DNA from 3 places in the Micromonospora sp. NBC_00617 genome. Region 1 is predicted to be linked to each of the others. Evidence: riboswitches for the same ligand, from Rfam matches in the RefSeq annotation. Region 1 holds a riboswitch; each other region holds the start of a gene.
What was found. Region 1 has a riboswitch for cyclic di-AMP ahead of OG505_RS01080 (coiled-coil domain-containing protein). Riboswitches for the same ligand answer to the same signal wherever they lie in the genome.

Region 1 (10,390 bases):
CCCGCCCATCCCACCAGCTTCTCCCTTATCGGGGCAACTTGACCTTACCGGTCGCAGCGCCCGGAGTGGCTGGCCAGCAGGCGGTGGCGGAGGTCAGCCAACCCGGGTGAGCAACGTCACCGGCGCCCCGTCGCCGGCGTACCGGTAGGGCTCCAGGTCAGCGTCCCAGGCGGTGCCGAGCGCCTTGTCGAGGGCGTGCGACAGCGCCTCCGGGGCCCGGGCGGAGGCCATCAGCGCCCGCAGCCGGTCCTCGCCGAGTTGGATGTCGCCGGCCGCCCCGACAGTGGCCCGGAAAAGGCCACGGGCGGGCACGTACATGAAGCGCTCACCGTCGGCGCCGGGACTCGGCTCCTCGGTGACCTCGAAACGAATCATGGGCCACTGCCGGAGGGCAGCAGCCAGCTCGGCGCCCGTCCCCGGACGGCCGGTCCACCCGCACTCGGCCCGGCGGGCGCCGGGATCGACGGGCTGGGCCGTCCACTGCAGGTTGACCGGCGCGGCTAGGACGCGCGCGATCGCCCACTCGACGTGCGAGCACACGGCGAGCGGGGTCGAGTGGACGTATACGACGCCACGCGTTGGCACGGTGACCTCCCGGAGAGCGAGGTGCGTCTTCCCCTACGACCTCGTCCACCGGAGTGGTTGCTGTGCAACACATGATTACTCCTGTGACGGATGGTGCGCCAGGGAATCGGAAAAAACGCCTGCCGGAATAGCCGGACGGGTGGTCTCCGTTGCCGCTCAGGACACCGCGACGACCAGCCTGATGTCGTGGTCCTGTACAGTTCCATCGGCGGCTTCTGCCGCGTTACATCTTCGCGGGCCGGCCCCAGTGTCACCCGCACACAGCCCCCGGACGTCCAGTCCTCCCGTACGTCTTGCAAGGAGTACCTCCGTGGCGAGCAACACCTCTAAGACCGCGCGCGCGTCCGTCCGGGCCGGCCAGGCTGGCCAGGGTGGCGCCCTCAGCGTGCTGGGCGAGTTCAAGTACCTCATCCCGCTCAACGGCGGCAAGCACGCCTACGTGCGCAACCTGACCAACGGCAAGACCGCGCACCTGCGCACCGACTCCGACGCCTTCGTCGAGGAGATCCGGGTGCTGGCCGCCGCCGGCCACGCCGCCAAGATCCGGGCGGAGATCAACAACCTGGCTGCCGTTCACCCGAACGACGGCTGGGAGGCCACCGAGAAGCGCCTGGTCGCGGCCGGCGTCTTCGAGGGCTGAGCCCTCCCCCGCCACAGCACCAGCAAACCGCCCGCCGGGAGTTCCCGGCGGGCGGTTTCGCGTCCGGCGTTCAGGTCGGGTCGAGCAGGGCGACCTCGCCGGTGCTCAGGTCGTAGAGGCCACCCACCACCGCCACGCGACCGGCCGCGACCGGGCCGGCCAGCAGGTCGTCCGCTCGCAGCGCGTGGACCGTACGCCGGACGTGCCGGCGGATCGCCAGGGGATGCGCCGCCGGATCGTCGAGGCCGGCCTCGGTGATCGCCGGGGCGATCTCGTCGACCAGGTGGGCGAGCGAGCCGCCGGGCCGTTCCCCTGATCGCAGCGCGTCCACCGCCGCTCCCACCGCCCCGCACCGCTCGTGTCCGAGCACCAGCACCAGCGGCACGCCGAGCTGACTGACCACGTACTCGATGGAGCCGCGCACCGCGCGGTCGAGCACGTGCCCACCGGTACGGATCACGCAGATCGCGCCGAAGGTCTGGTCGAAGATCGCCTCCAGCGGCACCCGCGAGTCGATGCAGCCGAGCACCACCGCGTACGGCTGCTGGTCCCCGGAGGCGGCCGCCGCGGCGGTGACGTCGTGACCGTGCACGGGTTGGCCGCTGACGAACCGCCGGTTGCCGGCGAGCAGCTCGGCGAGCGCGGCGCGGGGCGTACCGCCGGCCTGCCGCCCCTGTCCCGCCGCCTCCATGCCGTTCAGCTTGGCTCGGCGGCGACGGCCACGGGCGGGGTCGGGAATGTTCGCCCGGCGCGATTGGCCTGGTGTTCCGGCGGGTAGCCGGTGTTACCGCCGGGTATCGGAGGAGCTGGTGATGCCTGGGCGGCCCGCGGAGGTGGCGATGGCGGAACGGTTCGAGGTCGGTACGCCCGACGGCGTACGGCTGCACGTGGAGGTCACGGGGCCCGCGGACGCTCCCGTCACGGCCGTCCTGCTGCACGGCTGGACGCTGGACGGGCGCAGCTGGCACCGGCAGGTGGACGCGCTCACCGCCGCGGCCGGCGACGCGGTGCGGGTGGTCGCCTACGACGCGCGCGGCCACGGCCGGTCCAGCTGCATGGCGTTGCCCACGGCCACCCTGGCCCAGCTCGGCGACGATCTGGCCGCCGTCCTCGACGCGGTCACGCCGGCCGGTCGGGTGGTCCTGGTCGGGCACTCGATGGGCGGAATGACGATCATGGAGTACGCGCACCGCCACCCCGACCATTTCGCCGCCCGTACGGCCGGCCTGGTCTTCGTCTCCACCACCGCCGAGGGGCACACGCACACCGTCTACGGGCTCTCGCCGCGCATCGCCCGGCTGATCCGGCTCGCCGAGACGACGGGCGCCGGTGTCCTGGCCCGGTGCGGCTCGTGGCGCGCGCCCCGGGCGCTGCTGAACGCGTTGCAACCGAGCATCCGGTGGATGCTCTTCGGCGACCGCTGCGATCCCTCCGACATCCGGCTGGTGACCTCGGCGGTGGCCCGCGCCTCGCTGCGCTCGATCGGCGGCTTCCGCGCCTCGATCGGCGCCCAGCACCGGCTGGACACCCTCACCGCGCTGGCCCACCTGCCGGCCGCCGCCCTGGTCGGTGACCGGGACCGGCTGACCCCACCGCCGTGCGCCGAGTCGATCGCCGCCGCCCTGCCGGCCACCGAGCTGACCGTCTGTCCGGGTGCCGGACACATGCTGATGATGGAACGCCCGGACGAGGTGAACGCCGCGCTGACCGGCGTACTGCGTCGGGTGCTCGCCGCGCCGGCGCGTGACGGGCACGACGCGAGCGCGACCGGGACGGGTCGCTGAGCACGTTCGCGCACCTCGGGCGCGAAGCGCCGGGCCCGGGGCCGTACCCTTCTGCGGTTGGCCCGCGCGGTTCGCGCCGCTTGCCGGCGACATCGAAGGAGCGTGCGTTGACCGACCAGACCGCCCTGGAGCAGGAGATCGCCGTCGAACAACGGCACCTCGACCGGGTGTACGCCCGACTGGCCGAGCTGCGCCAGTCAGCGGTTCGGGCCGAACGCGACGGCTACCGGATGGCGCGGGTCGGCACGTTCGGCGCGCTGGTCGAACGCGACGCGATGGTCTTTCACGCCGCGCAGCGGCGGCACACCCTCGACGCCGAGCACGAGGGGCTGGTCTTCGGCCGTCTGGACCTGCGCGACCGGCAGGTGCTGCACGTCGGGCGGCTCGGCATCCGCGACGAGGACGCCACCACGCTGGTCGTCGACTGGCGCGCGCCGGCCGCGTCCGCGTTCTACCAGGCCACCCCGGCGCAGCCGCTGGGCGTGGTGCGTCGGCGCACCATCTCCTCCCGCGCCGAGCGGGTCACCCGCATCGAGGATGACCTGCTGGACCCGGCCGCCGCGCCGGACGGGATGACGGTGGTCGGTGACGGCGCGTTGCTGGCCACCCTGTCCCGGGCCACCGGTCGGGGCATGCGCGACATCGTGGCGACGATCCAGCGGGAGCAGGACGAGGCCATCCGGTCGCCCGGTTCCGGGGTGACGATCGTCGCGGGCGGCCCGGGCACCGGCAAGACGGCTGTCGCCCTGCACCGGGCGGCCTTCCTGCTCTACTCCGACCGCAGCCGGTACGCCGGCGGGGGCATCCTGGTGGTCGGGCCGTCCACCGTCTTCGTCGAGTACATCGCCTCGGTGCTGCCCTCGCTCGGTGAGGACACGGCCACCCTGCACTCGCTGGGCACCCTCTTTCCGGGGATGACCGCCACCCGCACCGACCCGCCCGAGGTGGCGGCGGTGAAGGGCTCGCTGCGGATGCGCCGGGTGCTGGAGCGCGCGGCCCGCGACGCGGTGCCGGGCGGGCCGGGTGAACTGCGGCTGCTCTACCGAGGGACGCTGCTGCGGCTGGACCGGGCCGAGCTGGACCGGATCCGGGACCGCGCGCTGCACCGTGGCGCCCGGCGCAACGAGGCACGCCGGGCCGGCTTCGACGGTGTGTTCGCCGCGCTCTGGGCGCAGGCCCGTGCGGTGGGCATCACCCGGCTGCCGGAGCAGCGGGCCTTCGAGGGCGAGATCGCCGAGCGGCCGGAGTTCCGGGAGTTCCTCAAGGCGTGGTGGCCGCGCCTGCACCCCCGACACGTGCTCGGCTGGCTGGCTCGCCCGGATCGGCTGCGTCGGTACGCCGGCGGGATCCTCTCCGGCGCGGAGATCAGGCTGCTCACGACCGCTTACCAGAGCCTGGACACCGCGGGTCTGACCATCGCCGACGTGGCGCTGCTGGACGAGTTGGACGCGCTGCTCGGCAAGCCGATGCAGCCGGCGCGGGCCCGCCGCGACCCGTTCCAGCTCGCCGGGGGCGTGCGCGAGCTGAGCACCGCCAGCGACCGGCAGCGGGCCGCCCGCGCGGCGGCCCGGGAGCGTCCCGAGGACTACCGGGAGTACGCGCATGTGGTGGTGGACGAGGCGCAGGACGTCTCGCCGATGCAGTGGCGGATGGTCGGACGGCGTGGCCGCCTGGCCTCCTGGACCGTCGTGGGCGACCCGGCGCAGACCGCGTGGACCGGCGATCCCGAGGAGCTGACCCGCGCCCGGGACCAGGCGCTGGGCCGGCGCAAGCGACACGATTTCACGCTCACCACCAACTACCGCAACTCGGCGGAGATCTTCGCGGTGGCGGCGGCGGAGATCCGGCGGCTCTACCCGGACCTGTCGTTGCCGACCGCCGTCCGCTCCACCGGGATCGACCCCGTCGAGCTGGTGGTGCCGCCCGCCGGGTTGGAGACCGCGGTCGTGGGGGCGGCCACCGGCCTGCTGGCCGAGGTGGACGGCACGGTCGGGGTGATCACGCCGGTCACCCGCCGCGACGAGGTCGCCGGTTGGCTCGGCTCACTCGGCGCGGCGCGGCTGCAGGTGGTGACCAGCCTGGAGGCGAAGGGCATGGAGTACGACGGGGTGGTGCTGGTCGCCCCGAGCGAGATCCGTGCCGATCCGGGTTCCGGCGTACGCACGCTCTACGTGGCGCTCTCGCGGGCCACCCAGCGGCTCACCACCATCGACCCGACCGGCTGACCCGCGGGTTGCGGTGTCGACGGGTGGATCCCGCCCGTACAGTTGCATACATAGCGATGTGAACATACATTTGACCGGGTCCCGGGTGGCGACGGAGGGTGGATCTCGTGGGAGCAGGTCATGACCACCACCACGGGTCGGTCGCCAACGCCGCCCACCAGCACCGGGGCCGGCTCTGGGCCGCGTTCGGGCTGCTCGCCACCCTGATGGTGGTCGAGGGCGTGGCCGCCTTCCACACCGGCTCGCTCGCCCTGCTCTCTGACGCCGGGCACATGTTCACCGACGTGCTGGGCATCGGGATGGCGCTCGCCGCGATCACCGCCACCCGGCGGGCCACCGGCGACCCGCAGCGCACCTTCGGGCTCTACCGCCTTGAGGTGCTCGCCGCCCTGGCCAACGCCGTCCTGCTCTCCGGCGTGGCGGTCTACGTGCTGATCGAGGCGATCGGCCGGTTCGGCGACCCCCACGAGGTGCTGACCGGCCCGATGCTCGCGGTGGCCGTCCTCGGCCTGCTCGCGAACGTGGTCGCGTTCGCGCTGCTGCGCGCCGGCGCCCGGGAGAGCATCAACCTCCAGGGCGCCTACCTGGAGGTGCTCGGCGACCTGCTCGGCTCGCTCGGCGTAATCGGCGCGGCGCTGCTCATCGCGGTCACCGAGTGGTGGTGGGCCGACCCCTTGGTCGCGGTCGCCATCGGCGTGTTCATCCTGCCGCGCACCTGGCGGCTGGGGCGCGCGGCCGTCCGCATCCTGGTGCAGGCCGCGCCGGAACACCTCCAGGTCACCGCCGTGCACGACCGACTGGCCGCGGTGCCCGGCGTGGTCGAGGTGCACGACCTGCACGTCTGGACGCTCACCTCGGGCATGGAGGTGGCCTCCGCGCACCTGATCATGGCACCCGGCGGGGAGGTCGGCGCGGTGCTCACCGCAGCGCGTACCGCCCTGCGGGAGGACTTCCGCATCGAGCATGCCACGCTGCAGATCGAGCCCGCCGCCGCCCCGGGCGCCTGCGGGTCGATCGAGTGGTGATCGCTTATCTGACCAAAAGACCGGTTCGCCGTCATTCCCGGTGGTGACGCAGACACCTTCCGTCACATCGACTGCACACGTCCCACCTGCCCCGGTAGGCTCGTCCCCGGCCACCACCCGGCGGCGCCCTCCCGGCGCCGGTGGCGGCCGCCGCCTAATCACCCGAGAGGGCGAACCGGGGAACCATGTTCCTGGGGTGCATCCGCGCCAGCGGTAGGGATCTTCCGTCCCGAACCCGTCAGCTAACCCGGTCGGCGGCTGACGGAAGGACATGCGTAGTGGCACCAGCACGACCACCCGCCGCCCGACTCGCGGCACTGATCGTCATGATGGTCACCCTCGGCGTCGCGCTCCCGGTGGGCGCCGCCACCGCCGCTCCCCCCGGCGGCCTGCGGGCCGCCGCGGCGCCCGACGGCGACGAGGAGGGCGGCACCCCCGCGCTGCGGGCCCAACTGGAGGCCGCCAGCAAGGGCTACCTGGACGCGAAGCGCGCCCTGGACACCTCCGTCCAGCGACAGCAGCAACTCGCGGCCAAGCTGAAGACCACCGAGGCCGAGATGATTGTGCGCAACGGCAAGGTCGGCGAGATCGCCGGCGTGGCGTACCGCACCGGCCGGCTCAGCACCGTCTCGGCGCTGCTCAACACCAACACCCCCGAGGGCTTCATGGACCGGGCGGCCGCGCTGGACGTGGTGGCCGCCAACGAGGACCGGGTGCTGCGCGACCTGCACGCCACCCGGGACGAGGCCAACCGCACCCGCATCGCCCTGGACGGCGAGATCCGCGAGCAGCGCAAGCAGGTCGAGGTGATGGCCAAGCGCAAGGAGCAGGCCGAACGGGCCCTGACGGTCGCCACCAGCAAGCCGCGCACCACCGCCGCCGACACCAGCTCCAACCGGGGCACCTCCACCGCCAACGCCCAGCCCGCGCCGCGCAACTCCGACGGCTCCTGGCCATCCGAGTCGTGCAGCATCAACGACCCCACCCCGGCCAGCGGCTGCATCACCCCCCGCACCCTGCACGCCCTCAACCAGGCAAAGGCCGCCGGCTTCACCCGGTACGTCTCCTGTCACCGCTCGGGCGGCTCCGGCGAACACCCGAAGGGTCGGGCCTGCGACTTCGCCGCGCAGAAGGGCGGCTTCGGCGGGGACGCCACCGGCGGCGACAAGACGTACGGCAACAACCTGGCCGCCTACTTCATCCGCAACTCCGACCGGCTCGCCGTGCTCTACGTGATCTGGTACCGGCAGATCTGGCTACCCAGCAGCGGGTGGAAGTCGTACAGCGGGGGGAACGGCGACCCCTCCAGCGATCACACCAACCACGTACACCTGTCGGTGTACTGACCCCACCGGTGGCCGGCGCACCTCGACAGGGTGCGCCGGCCCCGGGTACGTCAGCGGACGTACCCGGGACGTCGCCGGCGGTCGGACGACCCGGCCGGGCCGGGCCGGCAGCATGTCGGGCATGCCGCGAATCCCGCCCGCCACCCGCAAGGCGCTGCTCACCCTGCACCTCGTCACCTCGCTCGGTTGGCTCGGGGCCGACCTGGTGCTGCTCACCCTCGGCATCGCGGCTCAGCGCGGCGCCGACCCGGCCGTGGTCTATCCGGTCGCCGGGCTCGTCGGCACGGTGCTGTTCGCGCCGCTGAGCGTGCTCGTCTGGCTCGTCGGCGTCGCCAGCGCGCTGCTCACCCCGTGGGGCCTGGTGCGCTACCGGTGGGTGCTGGTCAAGCTCGTGATCACCACGGTGATGGTCGGGCTGGTGCTATTCCTGCTCACCCCGAACCTGCGGCACGCGAGCGCGCTGGGCGCCGCCCTGCCCGCCCGGGATCGCGCCGACCTGGTGATCGCGCCCGCGGTGTCGACCAGCCTCATGATCATCGCGACCGTGCTCTCCACGTACAAGCCCTGGGGCCGTCGCCCCGCCCGCCCCACGACCGCACCCCGCGCAGCGCAAGATCGCGTAACAACAACGAAGTAGTGGCCACCGCGCCGCAGGACGCCACTACATCCAGGATCGAGCACGATCATGCCGCGAGGCGGCGAGCGGCCGGGGCCGCGGGCGCGGCGGGCGTCGGGGCGAGGGGTCAGGCCGGGGGTTGTTCGTCGCCGGTGGTGTCCAGAGCCGCGCCGAGGCGGGTGGCCAGGGCCAGGTGGGCGGCGCGGGCCTGCTGGAAGGCGTACCGGAACAGGGGCGCCGGCGCGCGCAGGGTGATGTCGACGTCGATCCGGACCAGCCCGTCCGGCTCGGCGCGCAGCCGGGTGTGGTTGCGGACGGTGGTGGCCGGCCACTGGCGGGCCACCGTGACGATCTCGTCCGGCTCGCAGATCAGCACGTCCGCCTGGTAGGTGGTGCGGAAGCGCAACGGCCCCATCGCCAACCTGTCGTTGATCGTGTAGCTGGCTCGGGCGCCCGGACGGGGCGGCACCCGGCGGACCCGGACGATCAGGGGGTGCAACTCGCCCTGGCGGGTCAGGTCGCTCAACAACGCCGCCGCCTCGGCGAGCGAGCAGCGGGCCTGGACGGTGTAGCTGAAGCTGTCGCTGCTGAACACACCGTCTCCCGACGTCGCTGGTCGCACGATCGTCCCGCACCCGGCGCACGCTGGCAACGCCCGGACGGACACCGTGCGTTGTCCCGGTATTCGCACAGCGTTCCCATTACGGTCGGCTGAGGGGGAGATCACCGGTGGCAACGAAGGGTGGACACATGTTCGGTGACGACCGGTGAGCGGGCACGTGATGGTCTTCGCGCCCACCCCGCAGCTGACGGTGACCGTGGACCAGCCGAACGACCAGCCCGAACTGCACCTGCACCCCGGCGGCCAGGGCGTCTGGCAGGCCCGCATGGTGCTGTCGCTCGGGGTCGACGTGGTGCTCTGCGCCGCGCTCGGTGGCGAGATCGGCCAGGTACTGGAGCCGCTGCTGGTCAGCGAGGGGGTGGACCTGAAGGTGGTGGTGCGCGACTCCGGCAGCGGCGGGTACGTGCACGACCGGCGGGACGGGTCCCGACAGGAGGTCGTGGACGTGCCCGGGGACCGACTGAGCCGCCACGAGCTGGACGAGTTGTACAACCTGGCGCTCGGCGAGGGACTGCGCGCCGACGTGAGCGTCCTCAGTGGCCCGAACGCGCCGTGGCTCGTCCCGGCCGACCTGTACCGCCGCTTCGCCGCCGACCTCGGCGCCAACGGCAGCCGGGTGGTGGTCGATCTGTCCGGTGATCATTTGGGCGCCGTACTGGACAGCGGTGTGTTCTTTCTGAAGGTGAGTCACGAGGAGCTGATCCGTGACGGTCGCGCCCGCGGTGGGGACGGCGCCGAGCTGGCCCAGGCGATGTACGACCTGCACGCCGCCGGCGCCGAGACGGTGGTGGTGAGCCGAGCCGACCAGCCGGCGCTGGCGCTCATCGACGGGGAGCTCTTCGAGGTGCAGATGCCCCGGCTGGAGGCCGCCGATCCGCGCGGCGCGGGCGACTCGATGACCGCCGGCGTGGCGGCCGTGATCGCCCGTGGTGGCGACATCCGGACCGCCATCCGCACCGGCGCGGCGGCCGGAGCGTTGAACGTGACCCGGCACGGGCTGGGCACCGGACGGCTGGATTCGATCACCGGACTGGTGGAGCGGGTCCGACTGGTCCCGGCGGACAGCCGACAGCAGGAGCGGACCACCCCCGACGAGCTGGCCGACCGGGTGGTCGAGCGATGACGCTGCGGGTCCTCGTGACCAACGACGACGGGATCGCCGCGCCGGGCATCCGGGCGTTGGCCCTGGCCGCCGCCCAGCGGGGCCTGGACGTGGTGGTCGCGGCGCCGCGGGAGGAGGCCAGCGGCGCCAGCGCCGCGATGAGCGCCGTGGAACGGGACGGGCGGGTGGTGGTGCACGACCATCCGCTGCCGGACCTGGCGGGTGTGCCGGCGTACGGGGTCGCCGGCTCGCCCGGTTTCATCACGCTGATCGCGCTGCACGGCGCGTTCGGCCCGCCGCCGTCGGTCGTGCTGTCGGGCATCAACCGGGGTGCCAACGCCGGCCGCGCCGTGCTGCACTCCGGCACGGTGGGCGCCGCCTTCACCGCCGCCTCGAACGGGTGCCGGGCGATGGCCGTCTCCCTGGACGTGCTCTCCGCGGGCGA
Region 2 (10,390 bases), 3.4 Mb from region 1:
GACGAGAACATCAAGGTCACCCACCCGGTCGACGTGCACCTGGCGGACAAGCTCTTCCAGCTCGCCGCGGCGCAGGCGCCCCGGCTGACCGACCACCGCAGCTACCGCGAGGAGCTGACCGGCCGCACCATCGTCGTGTTCGGCGGAAGCTACGGCATCGGCCACGAGCTGACCGAGCTGGCCCGGCGCTACGGCGCCCAGGTCTTCCCGTTCAGCCGTTCCAGCACCGGCACCCACGTGGAGCGGGCCGGGGACGTCGAGGCCGCGCTGACGACCGCCTTCGAGGCCACCGGCCGGATCGACCACGTGGTGGTGACCGCCGGGATCCTGGAGAAGGGCGCCCTCGCCGAGATGGACGAGGAGACGATGGACCGGCTGTTGCAGGTCAACTTCGTCGGCCCGGTGACCATCGCCCGCCAGGCCCTTCCGTATCTCGAGCAGACCAAGGGCCAGCTGCTGCTCTACACGTCCAGCTCCTACACCCGGGGACGGGCCCGCTACGCGCTCTACTCGGCCACCAAGGCCGCCCTGGTCAACCTCACCCAGGCGCTCGCCGACGAATGGGCCGACGTCGGCGTACGCGTCAACTGCATCAACCCGGAGCGGACCGCCACCCCGATGCGGACGCGGGCCTTCGGCGAGGAGCCGGAGCACACCCTGCTCGCCGCGGAGACCGTCGCCCAGTCGTCGCTGGACGTGCTGATCTCGGAACTCACCGGGCAGGTCATCGACGTGCGCCGGGCGCCGGGCGAAGCGGCGCAGGCCGTGCCGGCCCAGACGCCGCGGGTGGCCGACGAGATCAATGCCGCCTCGGCGACCGTCGGCTGACGGCCGAACACTGCTGACCGGGACGATGGTGAACGGAGCGACATGCGTGGTGACCTGGTCCGGAAACTGATCGCACGGTGCCTGAGCATCGGGCTGGCCGTGCTGGCCTTCCTGGTCGTGGCGCTGACCGGTGCGACCGGTTGGGGGCTGGCGCTGGCGGTCGCCGCCCTCGTCGCCACCGCCGCTGAGCGACGGATCCGCAAGGGCGCGGACACCGCCGCTGAGACGACACTGATCGCCGCCGCCGTCCTGGTCGGCTACGCCCGACGGCTGGACGGTGGGTTCGACCCCGCACTGGCCGCCGCCGCGCTGGTGCTGCTCGGGCTGGTGCTGCTGGTGGGCCCGCTGCGGCACGCCGGCAACCAGGAGATCCAGGCGGCCAACCTGCCGGTGCGGTCCTGGACGGCGCCGATCGCCACGCACCTCGGCGACGCGCTGCTCGGGCTCCTCGCCGTGGTGGCGCTGGCCGCCGCGGCGACCATGCCGGCCCTGGTCGTTCTCGCGGCGGCCCTGCTGGTCGGCGCCGGCGCCGGCACGATCGCGCTGGGTCTGGCCCGGCGCCGGTTCCGGCCGCCGGCAGGCGGCGGGGCGGTGGGCCGGGCGTTGCGCGGGCACCAGCCGGAGTTCCTGCTCTACTTCTCCGCGCCTACCGGCTCGGAGTACCAGGTCACCATGTGGCTGCCGTACCTGGAGCGGATCGGCCGGCCGTTCATGGTCGTGCTGAGGGAGCCGGAGTTCCTGGCCCCGATCGCCGCAGCCACCGATGCGCCAGTGGTCTACTGCCCCACCCTGAGGGCGATGGACGAGGCGCTGGCGCCGAGCCTACGGGTGGCGTTCTACGTCAACCACGGTGCGAAGAACAGCCACTGCATCCGCTTCACCCAGCTCACCCACATTCAGCTCCACCACGGCGACAGCGACAAGGCGCCGAGCGCCAACCCGGTGTCGGGAATCTTCGACCGGATCTTCGTGGCCGGCCCGGCCGCAATCGACCGGTACGCCCGGGCCGGGGTGCAGATCCCGGCGGAGAAGTTCGTGATAGTGGGCCGCCCGCAGGTCGAGGCAATCAACGTACGCCCGCAGCCCCTGGCTGCCGAGGCACCCCGCACGGTGCTCTACACCCCGACCTGGACGGGACACCACGCGGACGCGGACTACTGCTCGCTGCCGGTGGCCGAACCGATGCTGCGCAAGCTGCTCGACCGGGGCGCGACGGTCATCCTGCGCGCTCACCCGTACACCACGCAGAACCCGGCGTCGGCGCGGCAGCTGGGTCGGCTGGCCGAGCTGCTCGCGGCGGACCGGGCGCGGACCGGCCGGCCGCACGTCTGGGGCACCGCCGGCCGCGACCTGAGCCTGGTGGATTGCGTGAACCGCTCCGACGCGCTGATCTCCGATGTCTCCGGGGTGATCTCGGACTACCTCTACTCCGGCAAGCCCTTCGCGGTGACCGACATGGGCGGCGAGGGTGACCGGTTCACCGAGCGGTTCCCGCTGGCCGGCGCGGGCTACGTGCTGCACCGGGACATGACGAACCTGGACGAGGTGCTGGGCCAGCTGCTCGGCGCCGATCCGATGGCACCGGGGCGCTGGGCGACCCGGCGGCGCTACCTCGGTGACTTCCCGGCCGAGTCGTACGCCGACGCGTTCCTGGACGCCGCCAGGTGCGAGCTGGAGCCGGACTGGAGCCCGCCGCCTCCCGGACGGCCGGTCGAGCCGGACCTGGTGCCGGTCTCCCCCACCACCTGAGCCGCCGGGCCGGCTCGCCTCCCACAAGCTGCTCCGCACAGCGACGGCGGCACGCTCGCCGCGTGCGGGCACCGGCCGGACGGTGGCCTAGTATCGCGAGGCCTGGAGGTGAAGATGTGCCACCTCCCGGAACATTGCCGGACGATCTCCGGGGTCGGACGCCACCGCCGCCGGACGAGAGGTGGAGCCACCGAAGCATCAGCGGATCCTGCTGCGCGCCCGCAAGGGCCCGTTCGACGTCCTCAGCGCCGAGGAGACGTACGAGCGGGACTGGATCGGTAAGAACACCGGCAATCTGGTCTTCAGCCACGCCGCGCACAAGCTACTGGCCACCTCCGCGGCTGAGATCACCCCGTCGCGTTTCCGGGCGGACCCACGCGATGCCGACGAGATCAACGAGAAGTACGACGTCTTCGTGATACCACTGGCCAACGCGTTCCGCCATGACTACGCAAAGCGGCTGACGCCGATGGCTCGGCTGATCGAACGGCTGAAGATCCCGGTGGTGGTGCTCGGAGTCGGGGCGCAGACCGACGTGGACGGCGACCTGGAGCAGCTCCGCCCGATCGACGAGCCGGTCAGCGCATTCTGCCGGGCGGCGGTGCTCGACCACTCGCACAGCATCGGCGTACGCGGCGAGATCACCGAGAACTACCTCCGCAAGCTGGGTTTCTCGGCTGTCGAGCAGATCGGCTGCCCGTCGATGTTCCTGCACGGCGACAGCCTGCGCATCGAGAAGACGAAGGCGACCTTGGGCATCGACGACCGGCTCGCGTTCGTCATCTCGCCGTACGTCAAGGCGCTGGCCCCCCTCGTCCTGCACCACCACCGGCGCTACCCGAACCTGCGCTACGTGGCACAGGACCTCTACACCCTCGGCACCCTGCTCTACGGCGACGCGCCGAAGCTGCGGGGAATGACCGCCGACATGCCGATCCACACCTCGCACCCGCTCTTCGTCGAGGACAAGGTGCGGATGTCCATGGACCCGTGGCCCTGGATGGAGTATCTCTCCGGGTTCGACTTCGCCTTCGGCACCCGGATCCACGGCACCATCACGGCGCTGATCTCGGGCATCCCCGGCTATCTGCTGGCGCACGACTCGCGCACCCTGGAGCTGGCCCGATACTTCGACATCCCGCACCGGTTGTTGCGCGATGTGCCGGCCGACGTCGACGCTGCTCAGCTCTATGCGGAAGCCGACTACACGGCCCTGAACGAGGGCCACAAGGAGCGCTTCGCGCGGATCACCGCGTTCCTCGCCAAGCACGACCTCGGCCTCTCGTTCGCCGACGGAGACAGCGCCATCCGCTTCGACGAGCAGGTCCGTCAGACCGTCTACCCCCTGCGGTCCGGCCGGTCTCCGCCTACCCTCCGGAGGAGTTGCTGACGCGCATCCAGTGGCTGCGGGACGAAACGCGGACGCTCCAGGAAAAGGTCAGGACCCTCCACGCGCAGTCGCTGCGCGAGCGGATCAAGCAGACCGTCGCCGGCCGGGTCCGTCGGACACTCGGAGCCAGGTGACCAGCCACCGCATCCGCGTCATCCAGCTCACCCACGTTGGTATGGGTCGAGCAGCGCCAGCACGGCCGCCGGGTCCTCCACGTGTGCGTTGTGGCCGAGACCGGGCAGCGTGGCGACAGGTACGCCGTACGCCTTGAGCTGCTCGTCGGTGACCATCGGGTCGTGTTCCCCGCGGGCCAGCACCACCGGCACGTCGGTCGCCGCCAGCAACGGGGCCAGGTCGGGCTCGCCGACGCCGAAGGCTGTCGGGTCCATGGCGAGGCGCCACCGGCCGTCGACCTGACGCAACCCGGCGTCCACCACCGGATGATCCGGCGGGACCAGGCCGACCAACCCGGAGACGCGCAGGTAGCGGCGGGCCGCCTCGGTGCGGCTGGCGAACCAGCTCACCGGGCGTGCGGCGAGCTCAGCGGCGCGGGCCAGCTCAGCGGGCGACCAGAGCGCCTTGATGCCGAGCCCGACCACCGCGTCCACAGGTGTCCCTGCGGCGCGGGCGGCCAGCGCCAGGCCGACCACCCCGCCCAGCGAGTGCCCGAGCACGACGAGCCGGTCGTCGGGGGCGAGGCCGTCGGCGATCCGGCCGGCGAAACCAGCATAGGAGTACGACGGCAACGGGGCCGACCAGCCGTGGCCGGCGAGGTCCGGTGCGAGCCACCGCCCCGGCCAGTGCTGCTCCAGCAACGGCGCCCACGGTAGCCAGACGTCTCCGGTCGCCCCCATCCCGTGCAGCAGCAGCAGGACCGGCCGGCGACCGGTGCGGCCACCCGATTCATCCACCACGGCCGCAGTCTGCCACGGTTCGCGGCCGGGTACGAGAGTCGTCGATGGCGGCTGCCGGAATGAGGCCGCGGGCGCCGGCCCCTTGTGGGGGACGACGCCCGCGGCGGTCTACGTGCCTGGGTCAGGCGGAGTACCCCCGGGTGGCAATCCAGTTGGCAAGGTCGATCGTGGTGATCCAGTAGGACGGGTCGGCCGGGTTCGCCGAGTCGGCGATCCGCACGGTCCGGCCGTTGTCCTTGTACCCCACGACAGCGACGTAGTGCCCGCCGCCGTAGGAGTGCCAGCCGCCGTCGGTGTCGGTGGCGTCGCCGACGACGTTGGCCACCACGCCCCGGCCGTCGGTGATGGCCTTGACCACATCGGCCTGGAGCCGGTCCATCTGGGCCGGGCTGGGCGCGCCGGCAAACATCCGGGTCCGGTACGGGGAGCCCTTCACCTCGGCGTTGAGCACTCGGGTGGTGTCCTCGGCCGAGTTGGTGCCCATCTCGGTGGTGCCCAGCTCGGCACCGAGTTCCTCCTGGGTGCGGTCGATGCCGGTGGCGCTGAGCGCGTTGCGGGTGGCTGCGGGGCCGCAGTTGTAGTACGTGTTCTGCGCCTCGTAGTCGTAGTCGAGCACCTTGGTCGCGGGCGGCTTCGGCGGCTGCGGCTTACGGGTCAGATCCGGGTTGGCGCTGGCCTTGGCGGCGGGCGACGCGGCGCTGGTGGCTGGGGCGGCGGTCGTCGGCGCGGCGCTGGGGGACGCGTCGCGCGCGTCGCCGACGGAAACGGCGGTGTCACTGCGCATCTCGGCGACAGTGGTCGCGGTGCGGTGGCTGGCCGGCGCGTCGTCGGCGCCGGTGAGCAGGGCGCCGGTGGTAGTGGCGATCACGAGGGCCGCGGCGGAGGTGGCGACGATCTGGTATGGGCGCTCGGTCGCCAGGCGACGGAGCTGACGCTGCATGGTGTGCTTCACGGGGTCCTCCACGGATCGGGGGGAGAGCGGCACACCCACGGGCCGGACCGGTATCCGGGCAGGCGCCAGCGCGCGGACAGTGGTCCGCGGATGGTGAACCGCTCAGGGAAACGCCCGGCGGGACCGGGCGGGAAAGGCGATGACCCGGGGGTCAGCTCACCGTCACTGGACGGATGAGCGGGGGCACCGCTGCACCGTGGAGGCGTGGGAACAACCGAGGGGTGGAAAGGTGCTGCACGGGTTTGGAACTCCTTCCGACACCGCCTACCGGGTTAGCTGACGGATTCGGGCGGGAAGATCGCCCTACCGCGGGCCGTGGCTCGCGGATTCACCCCAGACTTACTGATGGGTCCCCGGTTCGTTAATCACGATTGAGCGGGTCGGCGCGGCGTCGCCTGTTGCGATCGGTTACCGCGCCGGACGGGACGACAGTACTGGCCTGTTCGCAGCCTGCCAAGCCAGGTTCGCCTGCGTAAACCCGATTCGGTGCGGCAATTTCTGCGCGTATTGCCGATGATGCGACTCGATGGGACAACCGGTTACGGAGACGCCTACGGGCGACAACCGGACAGGTCGCCGATAACGCGCCACAATCACGGGAAATATCGCGCACAACGCGTCGGACGCCCGATTCCCGAACGACGTGACCGGGCTCACGTAACGGATCAGGCTCAACTCGCGCTAGCCGGGCGCCACCGTGCCACGAGGGTGGGACGGGACGCCCCGCTCGCCCCGGGTCGGGCGAGGGCCGGGCTGGGCCGCAGCCGCGCCGTTGCCGCGTACGCCTCCTCGGCAAGGGTGCGCGCCGACTCGGCGGCCAGTTCCGCGTCCCGCCAGGCGGCCCGCTCCGCGGTGGCGGCGGCCTGGTAGTCGGCCAGTCTCGCGTCCCGGATCGCCCGGCTGAGCAGCACCTCCTGCTCGACCGGGTGCCGCCGGGAATCCCAGCCGCGCCGGTGGGCGAACACGTCGCCGAGCTGCGCCATGGTCAGATCGCCCCGCCAGTACGCCGCCATCGCCGCACGGTGCAGGTAGCGCTCCCGGGAGGCGTACTCGGCGGGTGTCCGCGGGGTGTGCGGGGTGGGCAGCGCGCCAGAGCCCGCGAAGCGGCGGGCGGCGGTGTCCGCCTCGTCGTACCCCAGCCAGGCCCGCTCCACGTGTTCCTGAGCGGTGAGCCAGGCATCGCGTCGCCGCCGTGCCGTCTTGGCGGCGCCGGTCGCGGCGACGGCCACCTCCTCGGCGTACCGGCGCAGGTCGTCGGCTTCGGCCGCGGCCACCTCGCGGGCGGTCGGCGCGGCCGGGACCGGGTCGTCCGCGGGGCGGTCCCCCAGGCGGGCGACCAGCACGGCGAGCACGCCCAGTGCCAGCAGGAACAGGGTCGACCAGATGGCGGCGGCCTGCGGCACCTCGGTCACGAACTGGTAGAAGACGGCAGTCTCCACGGTCGGCTCCTCGGGGAGAGCAAAGCGGGGGAGCCCCGGCGGCGACGTGGCCACGGCGGGCCACGGATCGGCGGGGTCGGAGCTGGCGGATCGACAGGGCGCGACGACGGGACGCGTGTCCCGGTGACTCAGCGCCGGGGCGGACCCCGGGGAGCCCAGCCCCGCGAAGCGTCGACGAGAGGCAGCCGGTCGGACCCGGCCGCGGACACCGGCAGCACGCCGGTCGCGATGGTGCCCTGGTCAACGGGCGGTGCCGGTTGCGCGTCGAACGACCCGGCCGGGATGAACTCCTCGGCGGCACTCGCACGGACCGCCGAGGCCGGGTGCACGGCAGCCTCTGGCACGGCGCTCAGGGGTGGCACGGCGCTCACCGGTGGCACGGCGGCCGAGGCCGGGCTCGCGCCGACCGCCAGGGCCGCGACCGCGGCGAGGCTGGTCAGCACCCGCGTAGCCCAGCGCGCCACCCACCACAGCGGACAGGCGAGCGCGACCGGAAGCACGTCCCCAACGCTACTGCCGGGCCGGCCCTGACGCACCGACCACGGGCGTGTCGGCGCACGCCGCGCCGACCCTGCTGACCAGGGTGGACGGTGTCAGCGCGAGTCGACGTACGGTGATCGGCTGTCGGTCTGGTCGGTCCCGCCGGGCCCGGCTTGAGTCCCGACAGCATCGGGGTGGTGGGCGTCATCCCCGGCGGCCCGGGTCCCGGCCGTGCGTTGTCTGGGCACGCGCGGGCGGGCCGTACGACGCGGCGCGAGTCGGCGCATCATCGGCGTCTCGACGAAGCGGTGCAGCAACCCGGCGAGGACCAGGTTCGCGAGCAGGAAGCCAAGCACCGCGACGGGGCCACGCCAGCCCTGGAAGCCGGTCCCCCAGTCACCGCTGAAGCGCAGCACGCTCGTCATCACCAGCACATGCACCAGGTAGAAGGCGAACGAGACCTCGCCGAGCCAGACCAGCGGCCGAGACCGCCACGGGGAACGCTTACCCCGGACGTCCGCGTCCGCGGCGGCAGTGATCACCAGCAGGTACGCCACCGCGAGCAGCGTGGTCCACAGCTCGGCGCGAATCCACTCTGCCGCTGCCACCCAGGTGGCCAGGAAGATCACGCTGGCTGCGGTCAGCCCCGGGCCCCGCCAGAGGCCACGGCGCATCAGTTCGGCCGCCAACGCGCCCATCCAGAACTCCAGCGACCGTACGGGCGGGAAGACCTGGGTGAACCACCACCGGCTCACCTCCGGCACCAACTGCTGCGCCGGCCAGAGCGCGAGGATCAGCAACGCCAGCGCGACGATCAGCGCCCAGAGCAGCTTCGGCCGGGCACGGCGCAGCAGTGGCAGCACCAGCGGCAGACACAGGTAGAAGAAGAACTCGCAGGACAGCGACCAGCTCACGGTGTTGATGCTGTAGAACCAGCCCGGCCGGGGGTCCCAGGCCTGCAACAGCAGCAGGTTCTCCAGCGCTGCCGCTGGCAGGACCGCGTCGGCGAACCACCAGGCGACCAGCAGCGCCGCCCCCCACAGCACAAGGTGGTTCGGGTAGATCTTGGCAACCCGTCGCCGCCAGAAGGTACGCCGGGACTCGCCCGCGCGGGCCGACCAGACCAGCACGAAACCGCTCAGGATGAAGAAGAACTGCACCCCGGACAGGCCCAGGGTGAACAGCGCGTCGACCACGGCCTTGTAGTCCGGCTCGGCGATGATCCGCATGGTCCCGACGTGGAAGCCGAAGACCAGCAACGCGGCGATCCAGCGCAGCCCGGTCAGCGAGGGCAGCCGGGCCGGCGCGGGGGTGGGCCGGGCAGCCGTCGCCGCGGCGGCACTCGTCATGCCGGGATCCCGAGGCTCGGCAGGGTCACCAGCACGTGCGTGTCCTCCTCGGTGCGACATCGGACGGCGACGCCCGCGACGGCCCGGCAGGGGCCGTACCCGGGGTACCCTACCCGGGGCGCTCCTGGTGAACCGGACGCGTTCTACCCCTGCAACGCGCAAAGGATGGGCACGGGCCGCCCTGGTGGCGGACCGGACCTTCGGTGGGCATCAACCGTCCGCCGGGCGGGAGTTCAGAGATTCCACGAACGTCGGCCACATCAGGTTCCGGGGCTGGCCACCCGGGTCGTCGAACGTGGCCGCATGGTCAATGAGCAGACGCCCGCACCGCCGCGCGCACTCAACGCCGACGTACGACGGAGGCAGCTGGAGGAGTCCTGACTACCCCCCGGGTCGGGTTGCGCTGTGACGCCGGGGCGCCCGCGTTGCCGTGTTCGGCGCCGTCGAACGGCTCCCTGGGCCACCGTGGAGCTCGCCGCGCGGGGCATCCCCCTGCACCCAGGCCCGGATTCGCCGGCCGAACTAGTCGAGGCAGCCCGCCGCCACGAGCTGGACGTGCTGGTTCTCGACTCCTACGAGCCGGACCCGGCCGGGGCGGGCGCCCTGCGCGCTCATGGAACTCACGGTCGTCGTCGGCCGACCCGAACTCGAGACCGAGCTGGAGGAGATCATCCCCGGGCGACGGCAGACCGTGCGTCCCGTCCCGCCCACCGGCTCGTTGCCGTCACTGATGACCGAGGCCAACCTGGTGGTCAGCGCCGCCGGCATATCCACCTGGGAACTCTGCTGCCTCGGCGCACCCGCAGCGCTGGTCTGCGTGGTCGACAACCAACGCGCTTCGTACACACGGGTGGTTCAGCACGGCATGGCCGCCGGCCTCGGCGAGCTGCCGGAGCTGACCGTCGCCGGGGTGCCCGGACGGGCCGCCCGGGCGACCGCGGCGCGGACCCTGCACGGGCTGCTCAGCTCGCCGCAGCGCCGCGCGTCGCTGGCCGCGCGGGCCTGGTCCACAGTCGACGGGCGGGGCCGGACGGAGTGTTCGACGCCGTACGGCCGCCCGCGACCAACGGCTGGCGCCGCCGCCTGCGACAGGCCGTCCAGCGACTCTCGCCTATGCTCCACTCATGATCGACGCGGTTGTCTTTGACGTCGGCGGAACCATTCTTGACGAGTCCCGCGAGTTCGCGAGCTGGGCGGACTGGTTCGGCGTTCCACGGCACACGCTCTCGGCGGTCCTTGGTGCCGTAATCGCCCGCGGCCTGGACTGGCAGGAGACGTTCCGGGCCTTC
Region 3 (10,390 bases), 2.1 Mb from region 1:
ACGGCCGGGCCGGAACGCCTGCTGCCGGTGCTCGCCGCACGTGGCGAGGCGGTCCAGGAGCGGCTGGGCGCCCTCTTCCCGGGCGTCACCCGGCACCGGCTCAGCGTCCGCGACGCCGAGGGCTGGTCGTCCGGCACCTCGGCGGCCGACCGGGCCGCGCTGGACGTCGGCGGCGGCCACCGGCCCCGACAGGTGCCGGGCCGAGGCTGATCCGCACGGCGTGGGACCACCGCCGGAGAGGGTTTCTGCGATTTTCTTCGGTACGCGGTAGGGAACGGGGTGTCGGCTCCGACCCTCCGGTGAGCCGCACCCCGCCCCGGGGAGCGACCAGCCAAGCGAGGAGCATCGCCGTGAAGTACATGCTGCTGATCTGGAACCGGCCCGGCTTCACCGAGGAGCTGACCGAGCAGGACCGCACCGCCCTGTTCGGCGAGGTGGACGAGATCATGAAGGAGCTGACCGAGAGCGGCGAGCTGGTCGGCGGCCAGGCGCTGGCCGACCCGTCGCAGACGCAGACGGTTCGACTCGCCGGCGGTCATCCGGAGATCGTCGACGGGCCGTTCATGGAGAGCAAGGAGCAGTTCGCCGGCTACCTGACCGTCGACTGCGACAGCCCGCAGCGGGCCGCCGAGATCGCCGCCCGCTGGCCGGACGTGCGCTTCGGCGGGGCGATGGAGGTCCGCCCGATCATGGAGCAGGCCGGGACGGAGATGTGACCGACGACCGGACGGTCGAGGACCTGCTGCGCACGCTCGCGCCGCAGGCCCTCGGCCTGCTGGTCCGCCGGCACGGCCAGTTCGACAGGTGCGAGGACGCGGTCCAGGAGGCATTGCTCGCCGCCGCGACGCAGTGGCCCGGACAGGGCGTACCGGACAATCCGCGCGCGTGGTTGCTCACCGTGGCCACCCGCCGGCTCACCGACGAGTGGCGCAGCGAGAGCGCCCGCCGGAACCGCGAGGTGGCGGTGGCGCTGCGCGAGCCGGCGTACGCCCAGGTGGCGCCGGCGGCCGACGCGGAGCCGGCGGTGGCGGACGCCGACGACACCCTCACCCTGCTCTTCCTCTGCTGCCATCCGGCGCTGGCGCCCTCGGCGCAGGTGGCGCTGACCCTGCGGGCGGTCGGCGGGCTCAGCACCGCCCAGATCGCCCGGGCGCACCTGCTGCCCGAGGCGACGATGAGCCAGCGGATCCGGCGGGCCAAGCAGCGGATCGAGGCCGCCGGGGCCCGGTTCCTGATGCCCGGGCCGGGTGAGCGCGGCGAGCGGCTGCGGACGGTGCTCCGGGTGCTCTACCTGATCTTCAACGAGGGGTACACCGCGTCCAGCGGACCGGACCTGCGACGGGCCGAGCTGACCGGCGAGGCGATCCGGCTGGCCCGCGTCCTGCACGGGCTGCTGCCCGACGACGGTGAGGTGACCGGTCTGCTGGCGCTGATGCTGCTCACCGACGCGCACCGGGCGGCCCGGGTCGGCGAGGACGGCGAGCTGGTGCCGCTGAGCGAGCAGGACCGCGCCCGGTGGGACGGCGGCGCCATCGCGGAGGGAGTAGCCCTGGTCACCGAGGCGCTGACCTGGTCGCCGCCCGGCCCGTACCAGCTCCAGGCGGCGATCGCGGCGGTGCACGCCGAGGCGCCGACGGCGGCGGAGACGGACTGGCCGCAGATCGTGGCGCTCTACCGGCTGCTCGCCCGGGTCGCCCCGAACCCGATGGTCACGCTCAACCAGGCGGTGGCCGTGGCCATGGTGGACGGGCCGCGCGCGGGCCTCACCCTGCTCGCGCCGCTGGACGCCGACGAGCGGATGGCCGGGCACCACCGGCTCGCGGCGGTCCGGGCGCACCTGCTGGAGCTGGCCGGGGAGCCGGGCGCGGCGCGGGAGGCGTACCTGACGGCGGCGCGCGGCACGACGAGTCTTCCCGAGCAGCGTTACCTGGAGCTGAGAGCCGTCCGGCTGGCGGGCCGACCGTGGCACCCGTGAGCTGGCGCGTGTCGCGCTGACTGACCACGGCACGGCCCCGGTCGCCGCAAACTGTCGCGCGGCGACCGGGTTGTCGGTCAGCTCGACACGTCGACGGCCGGGCAGCGGGCACCCCGGGCGGGCACCACCTGGCCGATCAGGTAGGCGTCGACCGCTCGCCCCACGCAACCGCTGGTGGTGTAGCTGCCGTGGCCCCAACCCTCCCGCACCACGGCCCGGACCTGGTCGGGGAACAGCTCCGCGTAGCGCTGACCGAGCAGGGTGCCGTACGAGCAGCCGTGGAACGTCAGCCGCCGTTCGCCGAGCGCGGCGCGGACGGCATCGAGGTCGCGGGCGGCGCTGGTCGTAGAGCGGCCCGGTGCGCGCCCGACAGGGGGATCTCAGGCTTCACGGCCCGGACACACAGCACGCCGGGCCGGTGAATATCACCGGCCCGGCGTGCGGGTTACGTCGTACGTCAGCTCTTGAAAGCGTCCTTGATCTTCTCGCCCGCCTGCTTGAGCTTCGCCGCGGACTGGTCTGCGCGGCCCTCGGCCTCCAGCTGCTCGTTGTCGGTGGCCCGACCGGCGCCTTCCTTGAGCTTGCCGGCCGCGTCCTCGCTGGCGTTGTTGATCTTGTCATCGATACCCATGTGCCAACCTCCATTGCGAGCGTCGCTACGACCTCAGCAGTACCCCCGCGGTCCACCGCCCAACCATCACCGCCGTGACAATCCGCGATCGGCGGCCGAACGGAACCGGCGCAGGCGCAGACTGTTGGCCACCACGAAGACCGAGGACAGCGCCATCGTGGCACCGGCGATCATCGGGTTGAGCAGGCCCGCGGCGGCCAGCGGCAGGGCCGCCACGTTGTAGCCGAAGGCCCAGAACAGGTTGCCCCGGATGATCCCGAGCGTGCGCCGGGACAGCCGGATGGCGTCCACCGCCGCATCCAGGTCGCCCCGGACGAGGGTGAGATCGGACGCCTCGATCGCCACGTCGGTGCCGGTGCCCATTGCCAGCCCCAGATCGGCCTGGGCCAACGCCGGCGCGTCGTTCACCCCGTCACCGACCATCGCCACCGACCGCCCCTGCGCCTGGAGCCGCCGGACGACGTCGACCTTGCCGGCGGGCAGCACCTCGGCGATCACCTCGTCGATGCCCACCTCGGCGGCGACCGCCTCGGCCACGGTGGGGTTGTCGCCGGTCAGCAGGACCGGGGTGAGCCCCAGGGCGCGCAGCCGGGCCACGGCCGACCGGCTCGTCGGCCGGACCACGTCGGCGACCGCGAGCACGCCCCGCGCCCGTGCGTCCCAGCCGGCGACGATCGCCGTACGTCCGGCGGCCTGCGCGGCACGCACGGCCAGATCGACCTCCGGCGGTACGTCGACACCGCGCTCGCGCAGCAGCCGGAGCCGGCCGACCAGCACGGTCCGACCGTCGACCGTGCCGGTGACGCCCAACCCTTCGAGGTTGGCGAAGTCGGTCACCGGGGGCAGCGCGCCGGCCTCGGCGGCGCCGGCGGCGACCGCGCGGGCGATCGGGTGCTCGGAGGCGGCCTCCAGCGCACCGGCGAGTCGAAGCAGCTCGGCCCGGTCCTCGTCGCTGGCCGGCACCACGTCCACCAACGTCATCCGGCCGGTCGTCACGGTGCCGGTCTTGTCCAGCACGACCGTGTCCACCCGGCGGGTCGACTCCAGCACCTCCGGTCCCTTGATCAGCACGCCGAGCTGGGCGCCGCGACCGGTGCCGACCAGCAGCGCGGTCGGCGTGGCCAGGCCGAGCGCACACGGGCAGGCGATGATCAGCACGGCCACGGCGGCGGTGAACGCGGTGGTCGGCCCGGCGCCGGCGCCGAGCCACCAGCCGAGGGTGCCCACCGCGAGGGTGATGACGATCGGCACGAAGACGCCGGAGATCCGGTCGGCCAGCCGCTGCACGGCCGCCTTGCCGCTCTGCGCCTGCTCGACGAGGTCGGCCATCCGGGCGAGCTGGGTGTCCGCGCCGACCCGGGTGGCGGTGACGACCAGCCGGCCACCCGCGTTGATCGTGGCGCCGACCACCCCGTCGCCCGGGCCGACCTCGACCGGCACCGACTCGCCGGTCAGCATGCTGGCATCGACGGCGGACGTGCCCTCGTCGACGACCCCGTCGGTGGCGATCTTCTCGCCGGGGCGGACCACGAACCGGTCACCGACGACGAGCCGGTCCACCGGGATCCGGGTCTCCACGCCGTCGCGCAGCACCGCCACGTCCCGGGCACCGAGTTCGAGAAGGGCGCGCAGGGCCGCCCCGGCGGTCCGCTTGGATCGGGCCTCGAAGTAGCGGCCGGCCAGGATGAACACCGTCACCCCGGCGGCCGCCTCCAGATAGATGTTGCCGGCGCCGTCGGTGCGGGTGATGTCGAAGCGGAAGGGGTGCGTCATCCCGGGCATCCCGGCGTCGCCCAGAAAGAGCGCCCAGAGCGACCAGCCGAACGCGGCCAGGGTGCCCAGCGAGACCAGGGTGTCCATGGTCGCGGCACCATGCCGCAGGTTAGTCCACGCGGCCCGGTGAAACGGCAGCCCTCCCCAGACCACCACCGGGGCGGCGAGGGTCAGCGAGAGCCACTGCCAGTAGTCGAACTGCCAGGGCGGCACCATGGCCAGCAGGACCACCGGCACGCTGAGCACCGCCGACACCCACAGACGGGTACGCGGCCCGCGCAGCGGGTCGACCGGCTGCTCGGTCGCCGGCGGAGCCGGCAGGGCCGCCGTGTAGCCGGTCTTCTGCACCGTGTCGATCAGGTCGTCCGGGGTGACGCTGTCGACGTACCGGACGGTGGCCTTCTCGGTGGCGTAGTTGACGGTGGCGCTCACCCCGTCCATCCGGTTCAGCTTCTTCTCGATCCGGGCGGCGCAGGCGGCGCAGGTCATTCCCCCGATGGCCAGCTCGATCCGGTTCGGCGCCTCGGGCAGTGGTCTGCTGGTGGTGGTCATCGTCTGGTCCCGTCAGTTGTGCCCGTGGCCGGGGGCGCCGTGCTCGGTCGGCGCCGGCCCGCTCGGGGTAAGGTCGCCCCCGGTCGAGGCGGTGCCGACGACGACGGTGAACTCGGCGGTGTGCACCCGCCCGCCGTGCCGGAAGTCGAGGTAGAGCCGGTAGCTGCCGGCCGACGGCACCTCGGCGAAGAAGGTGATCTCCGGACCGGACCGGGTGCGTCCGTCGCCGGGCGTTCCGTCCGGGTGTACGTGCAGGTACGCGAGATCGCCCCGGCGCAGCGCCACCAGGTGCCCGTACGCCCCCAGGTAGGGCTCCAGGTCGGTGACCGGTCGCCCGTCGCGGCTGACGCTCAGGGCGAGTGCCGAGGTACGGCCGGGCTGCGGCACACCGGCCAGGGTGACGGTGTAGCCGTCGACGGTGGTGCTGCTCGCCGGGGCGGGCAGCGGTCGTTCGGTCAGCTCACCGGGGACGGTCACGTCCACGCCGAGGGTCAGCGCCTCGCCCCCGGTGGGCGTGAAGTCGGCGAATGCCCGCCACTGCCCGGGGCCGTCCAGCGGGGTCTCGACCCGCCAGGTGCCGTCCGGGGCGAGGTCGGGGTGCACGTGGTGGAAGCCGGACAGGTCCCGCCGGGCGACGATCAGGTGCATCCGCTTGTCGTGCGCCACGTCGTACCTGGTCACCGGCCGGCCGTCCGGCCCGCCGATCCGGAAGGCGAACTCGCCCGCCGGGGCGGCGACCGGAACGAGCGTGTAGCCACGGTCGGAGACGAGCAGGCCGCCGGGAACCTGGTCGGTCACCTCGTCCTGCACGGTGGAGCCCGGGGTGTGGGCGGCGCCGCCGTCGGGCCGACCCTCGGCGACCGGGTCGACCACCCGGCCGACCCCGTACGCCGCGCCGAAGACCGCCGCGAGGCCGAGGGCGAACCCGCTCATTCTGGTCACGGTGTTCATCCCGGGCCTCCCGCTCACGCCTCGACGAGGTCGTAACCGGCCTCGTCGACCGCGGCCCGGACGGACTCCACGGCCACCGGCTGCTCGCTGGTGACGGTGACCCGGCCGGTGGCGAGATCCACCTGCACGTCGCGCACCCCGGCGATGGCGCCCACCTCGGCGCTGACCGCGCTGACGCAGTGCCCGCAGGTCATGCCCCGCACCTGGTACGTCGTGTCGACCATTGAATCGCTCCCTTCGTCGTCCGTCAGCCTATACCCCCCAGGGGTAAGGGCGAGGCGGACTCGTGACCGGTCCGGTACCGGTACCCGGTGGGGGTATCGGACACGCGGGACGTTACCATACCCCCCAGGGGTACGCTATCCTCGTCGCCATGACCGCACCCACGCCGATCCGCGGGTACACCGCCAGCAAGGACCAACTGCTCGCGCGGCTCCGCCGCGTCGAGGGGCAGGTCCGGGGCATCGAGAAGATGGTCGACGAGGACCGTTACTGCATCGACGTGCTCACCCAGATCTCCGCGATCCAGGCCGCGCTCGACAAGGTGGCCCTGGGTCTGCTCGACGGGCACGCCCGGCACTGCATGCACGAGGGCGCGGCCGAGGGCCGGGCCGACGAAATGGCCACCGAGATGATGGCGGCCGTCGGCCGGCTCATGAAGCGCGGTTGAGGGCCGGCTCCTGAAGCGCGACTGAGGGGCCGACTCCTGACGGGCCGAGCCGTGGGCCGGTCCGGCCCGGAGTGGCGCGCCCCGCGCTCCGGTGGACGGCGCGCGGGCGGGCGCGTCCGACACTCCGCCACGACCTGCGACCCCCGGCCCGGCTGACTAGCATCTCCGACGATGGCTCAGCGGACCCCGCCACGCAGTCCGGCATCGGCACCGCCACGATGCGGTGCTGCCGCCGCCCACCAGCCGGGCCGGCCTGTCACTGCCCGTGGTCGTCGCGTCGTCAACCAGCAATTCGATGCGCTCGTCACCGCGTTCGTCCGGCGGAGGTGAACCGCCCGGCCCGTCGGCACGTACCCCGCACCGGATCGTTGGGAGTTCTCGCATTGGGTTCCGACCACAGCCATACCGCCCGCCCCGCCCCGCCCCGGGTCCGGCGGATCCTCGTCGCGACGGTGGTGCCGCTCTTCGTGGCCACCGTCGTCGCCGCCGTGGTGCTCTGGCCACGGGACGGGGCGCCGCAGACCGGCGGCGGCACGGACGCGCCGCGCCACCACGGCACGGTGACCCGGGTGGTGACCGAACCCTGCCCACCGTCGGCCAGCCCGGAGGGCACGCCGGCCACCGGGCCGTGCGGGACGGTGGACGTACGGGTCGAGGACGGGCCGAGCGCCGGCCAGCAGGTGCGGACGCCCGTCCCCGCCGGACCCGGCGCTCCACGGGTCGAGGTCGGCGACGACGTCGTCCTGGTCGAGCTGGCCGACCCGGCCGATCCCGCCACCAGCAGCTGGAACATCGCCGAGCATCAGCGCGGAACGCCGCTGGTGTGGCTCGCGGTGGTCTTCGCCGCCGCGATCGTCGCGTTCGGCCGGTGGCGGGGCCTGGCCGCGCTGGCTGGGCTGGCCGCCAGCTTCGCCATCCTGCTCACCTTCGTGTTGCCAGGCATCAGCGCCGGCCGGTCACCGCTGCTGGTGGCGGTGGTCGGCGCAGCCCTGATCATGTTCGTGGTGCTCTACCTGACACACGGAGTGACAGCGCAGACCTCGGTCGCGGTGCTCGGCACCCTGGGCAGCCTGGTGCTCACCGGCGTGCTCGCGACCATCGCCACGGCCGCCACCCGGCTCACCGGCTTCGGCAGCGAGGACGCCACCACGCTGTCGATGTTCCAGGCCCATGTCGACCTGCGCGGCCTGCTGCTCGCCGGGATCATCATCGGCTCACTCGGGGTGCTCGACGACGTGACCGTCACCCAGGCCGCCACCGTCACCGAGCTGGCGAACGCCAATCCCGGTCTGAGCCGGCTACAGCTCTACCGGGCGGCCACCCGGGTCGGCCGGGCGCACATCGCCTCCACGGTCAACACCATCGTCCTGGCGTACGCGGGTGCGTCACTACCGCTGCTGCTCCTGCTCACCGCCGACACCCGCCCCCTCGGGCAGATCCTGACGAGCGAGTTCCTCGCCCAGGAGATCGTCCGCAGCGCGGTCGCCACGCTCGGCCTGATCGCCGCCGTACCCCTCACCACCGGGCTGGCCGCCGTGGTGACCGCGGCCGGGTCGACGCCGGCGCAGGGCGCGGACGCCGACGTCCTGACACCGCGCCCCCGTCCGGACCGGACGGAGGCACTGGCCGCCCTCAGCTCCCCGCCGCGGGGCCGGCCCGACGGGCCCGACCCGGAGCGGAACGCACCCCCACCCACCGCCACCACCGCGTGGCCAGAGCCGAACAGGAGCACTGATACGGCATGGTGAGACTCCTCAGCGTGACCGGATCGGGCATCCGCCCTGAGAACCGCGTCACTGCTCACTCAACGCCATGGCGAAATGACACTTTTAGTCGGCATCAGGACGTAGCTCAGGCGGTGGATTCTCGGGTAACCTCGCTGCCGGCCACCGACGAAGGCGCGCAGCGGCGCCTGCGGTGCCACCGCCCAATCGCCAACCGGCGAGCCGGGGACCCAGGTACGTGGGGTGAATCCGCGACAGCGGTAGGGGCCACTTCCGCTCCGAACCCGTCAGCTAACCCGGTCGGCGGTCGACGGAAGGGAACATTGTGACGGCACCCCTACGCCGCTGGTTGACACCCGTGGTGGCCGTGCTCGCTGCGCTGACCGTGTTCGCCGGACCCCTCCCGGCCCACGCCGCCCCGACGACCCCCGCACCGTCCGGGCACGAAGAGGAAGACGAACCCAAGCTCCTCAACGACGTCATCGAGCAGACCAACCGGGACTACGTGGCGGCCAAGTCCAAGCTGGACAAGTCCAAGAAGCGGCAGCTTGAGCTGGCGGTGGAGGTCGAGCGGGCCAAGGCCGACCTGGAGGCGCTGGCCCCGCAGGTCGGGCAGATCGCCGCCCAGTCGTACCGGACCGGACGGATCGGCGCGATCGCGATGCTGCTGGAGAGCGACGCCCCGGACTCGTTCGTCCGGCGGGCCGCGGCGCTCGACGAGATGAACATGGTCAACGAGAAGAAGCTCGCCGAGGTCAACACGGTCAAGTCCCGCGCCGAGCAGGCCAAGCTGGCCCTCGACGCGGAGGTCCGCGAGCAGCAGAAGCAGACCGCCCTGATGGCGAAGGACAAGCGCGACGCGGACAAGGCCCTCGCGCTGGTCGGCGGTCAGGGTTTCACCGGCGGCCTGGTCGACGCCGTCTCGCCGGTCGCCCGGATCGCCCCGGGTCGCACCGCCGACGGTGACTGGAAGCCCCAGTCGTGCAGCGAGGACGACCCCACCACCTCCGGTTGCGTCACCCCGCGCACCCTGCACGCGTACAAGGAGGTCAAGCGGGCCGGGTTCAACCGGTTCGTCGGCTGTCACCGCAACGGTGGCCCGTACGAGCACCCGAAGGGCCGCGCCTGTGACTGGTCGTTGCAGAAGAGCGGCTTCAGCCCGTGGCACAACAACGACACCCGCATGTACGGCAACAACGTCGCCGCGTTCCTCATCCGCAACGCCGACCGCCTCGGCATCTACTACGTGATCTGGAACCGGCAGATCTGGTTCCCGGCAACCGGCTGGAAGTCGTACAGCGGGCCGTCGAACCACACCGACCACGTGCACATGTCGTTGCTCTGACTCGGCGTCACGAAGTCCGAGGGCCGTCCCGCTACCAGGCGGGGCGGCCCTCGTCGTATCAGGCGGCGGCGGAAGCTGCCGGGGCGTCCGAGGCGCCGGGCGCGTCGGACGGCGCGGCACCCGCCGGTTCGGGGGTCACCGGGCGCACCACGCCGGCGGCGAGCCGGTACGACATGCCCACCACCGCACACCGCCCCTGCGCCACCTCGTCGGCCAGCACGGGCGACTGCCCGAGCAGCGTCTCGACGGTCTGCGCGATGTGAATGTCGACGATGCCGTCGATGTCGTCCACGCCCTCGGCGGTGGCACGTCGCAGGCTGGGCAGCACCGCGTCGACCACCGCGGGAAGGTGCCCCGGGGGCGCGACGCCGGTGGCGGCCGCCTCGCGGGCAGCCTGCACGGCACCGCACGAGTCGTGGCCGAGAACCACCACCAGTGGAGTGCCGAGCACGATCACCGCGTACTCCACGCTGCCCAGCACCTCCGGGCCCGCGGTGTGCCCGGCCGTACGGACCACGAAGAGGTCGCCCAGCCCCCGGTCGAAGATGATCTCAGCGGCCAGGCGGGAGTCGGAGCAGCCCACGATCACCGCGAACGGGTGCTGCCCGTCGGCCACGGCGGCCCGGTGCCCGGCGTCCTGGTTGGGGTGGCGCGGCACCCCGCTGACGAAGCGCCGGTTGCCGGCGGCCAGCTCGGCGTACGCTCGGGCCGGCTCGGTCGGCGTCGACGCTCGATCGGCGGCCCGCTGCGGACCGGGCTGCCCTCCAGG

Region 2: linked by a shared signal. The riboswitch ahead of OG505_RS16730 (C39 family peptidase) and the one ahead of OG505_RS01080 (coiled-coil domain-containing protein) in region 1 are both predicted to bind cyclic di-AMP.
Region 3: linked by a shared signal. The riboswitch ahead of OG505_RS24330 (coiled-coil domain-containing protein) and the one ahead of OG505_RS01080 (coiled-coil domain-containing protein) in region 1 are both predicted to bind cyclic di-AMP.

The regions. Positions count from the first base shown of each region.
Region 1 is NZ_CP107751.1:218,642-229,031, reverse strand. Features, by position in the region: gene OG505_RS01115 (glycoside hydrolase family 3 protein) at 1-1, opposite strand, end outside; gene OG505_RS01110 (DUF3145 domain-containing protein) at 94-585, opposite strand; gene OG505_RS01105 (hypothetical protein) at 896-1,225, shown strand; gene OG505_RS01100 (carbonic anhydrase) at 1,296-1,916, opposite strand; gene OG505_RS01095 (alpha/beta fold hydrolase) at 2,065-3,009, shown strand; gene OG505_RS01090 (HelD family protein) at 3,117-5,234, shown strand; gene OG505_RS01085 (cation diffusion facilitator family transporter) at 5,342-6,259, shown strand; cyclic di-AMP (ydaO/yuaA leader) riboswitch at 6,401-6,532, shown strand; gene OG505_RS01080 (coiled-coil domain-containing protein) at 6,538-7,605, shown strand; gene OG505_RS01075 (hypothetical protein) at 7,727-8,242, shown strand; gene OG505_RS01070 (SRPBCC family protein) at 8,349-8,816, opposite strand; gene OG505_RS01065 (1-phosphofructokinase family hexose kinase) at 8,989-9,966, shown strand; gene surE (5'/3'-nucleotidase SurE) at 9,963-10,390, shown strand, end outside.
Region 2 is NZ_CP107751.1:3,661,725-3,672,114, forward strand. Features, by position in the region: gene OG505_RS16710 (SDR family NAD(P)-dependent oxidoreductase) at 1-828, shown strand, start outside; gene OG505_RS16715 (CDP-glycerol glycerophosphotransferase family protein) at 871-2,577, shown strand; partial or broken gene OG505_RS16720 (polysaccharide pyruvyl transferase family protein) at 2,759-4,101, shown strand; gene OG505_RS16725 (alpha/beta fold hydrolase) at 4,129-4,881, opposite strand; gene OG505_RS16730 (C39 family peptidase) at 5,003-5,845, opposite strand; cyclic di-AMP (ydaO/yuaA leader) riboswitch at 6,080-6,221, opposite strand; gene OG505_RS16735 (hypothetical protein) at 6,505-7,272, opposite strand; gene OG505_RS16740 (hypothetical protein) at 7,401-7,772, opposite strand; gene OG505_RS16745 (acyltransferase family protein) at 7,866-9,101, opposite strand; partial or broken gene OG505_RS16750 (hypothetical protein) at 9,479-10,229, shown strand; gene OG505_RS16755 (HAD family hydrolase) at 10,226-10,390, shown strand, end outside.
Region 3 is NZ_CP107751.1:5,289,697-5,300,086, forward strand. Features, by position in the region: gene OG505_RS24275 (DUF2786 domain-containing protein) at 1-210, shown strand, start outside; gene OG505_RS24280 (YciI family protein) at 360-716, shown strand; gene OG505_RS24285 (RNA polymerase sigma factor) at 713-1,975, shown strand; gene OG505_RS24290 (alpha/beta hydrolase) at 2,053-2,187, opposite strand; partial or broken gene OG505_RS24295 (alpha/beta fold hydrolase) at 2,173-2,322, opposite strand; gene OG505_RS24300 (CsbD family protein) at 2,433-2,606, opposite strand; gene OG505_RS24305 (heavy metal translocating P-type ATPase) at 2,673-4,931, opposite strand; gene OG505_RS24310 (hypothetical protein) at 4,944-5,882, opposite strand; gene OG505_RS24315 (heavy-metal-associated domain-containing protein) at 5,897-6,106, opposite strand; gene OG505_RS24320 (metal-sensitive transcriptional regulator) at 6,256-6,552, shown strand; gene OG505_RS24325 (YibE/F family protein) at 6,936-8,300, shown strand; cyclic di-AMP (ydaO/yuaA leader) riboswitch at 8,467-8,597, shown strand; gene OG505_RS24330 (coiled-coil domain-containing protein) at 8,602-9,621, shown strand; gene OG505_RS24335 (carbonic anhydrase) at 9,680-10,390, opposite strand, start outside.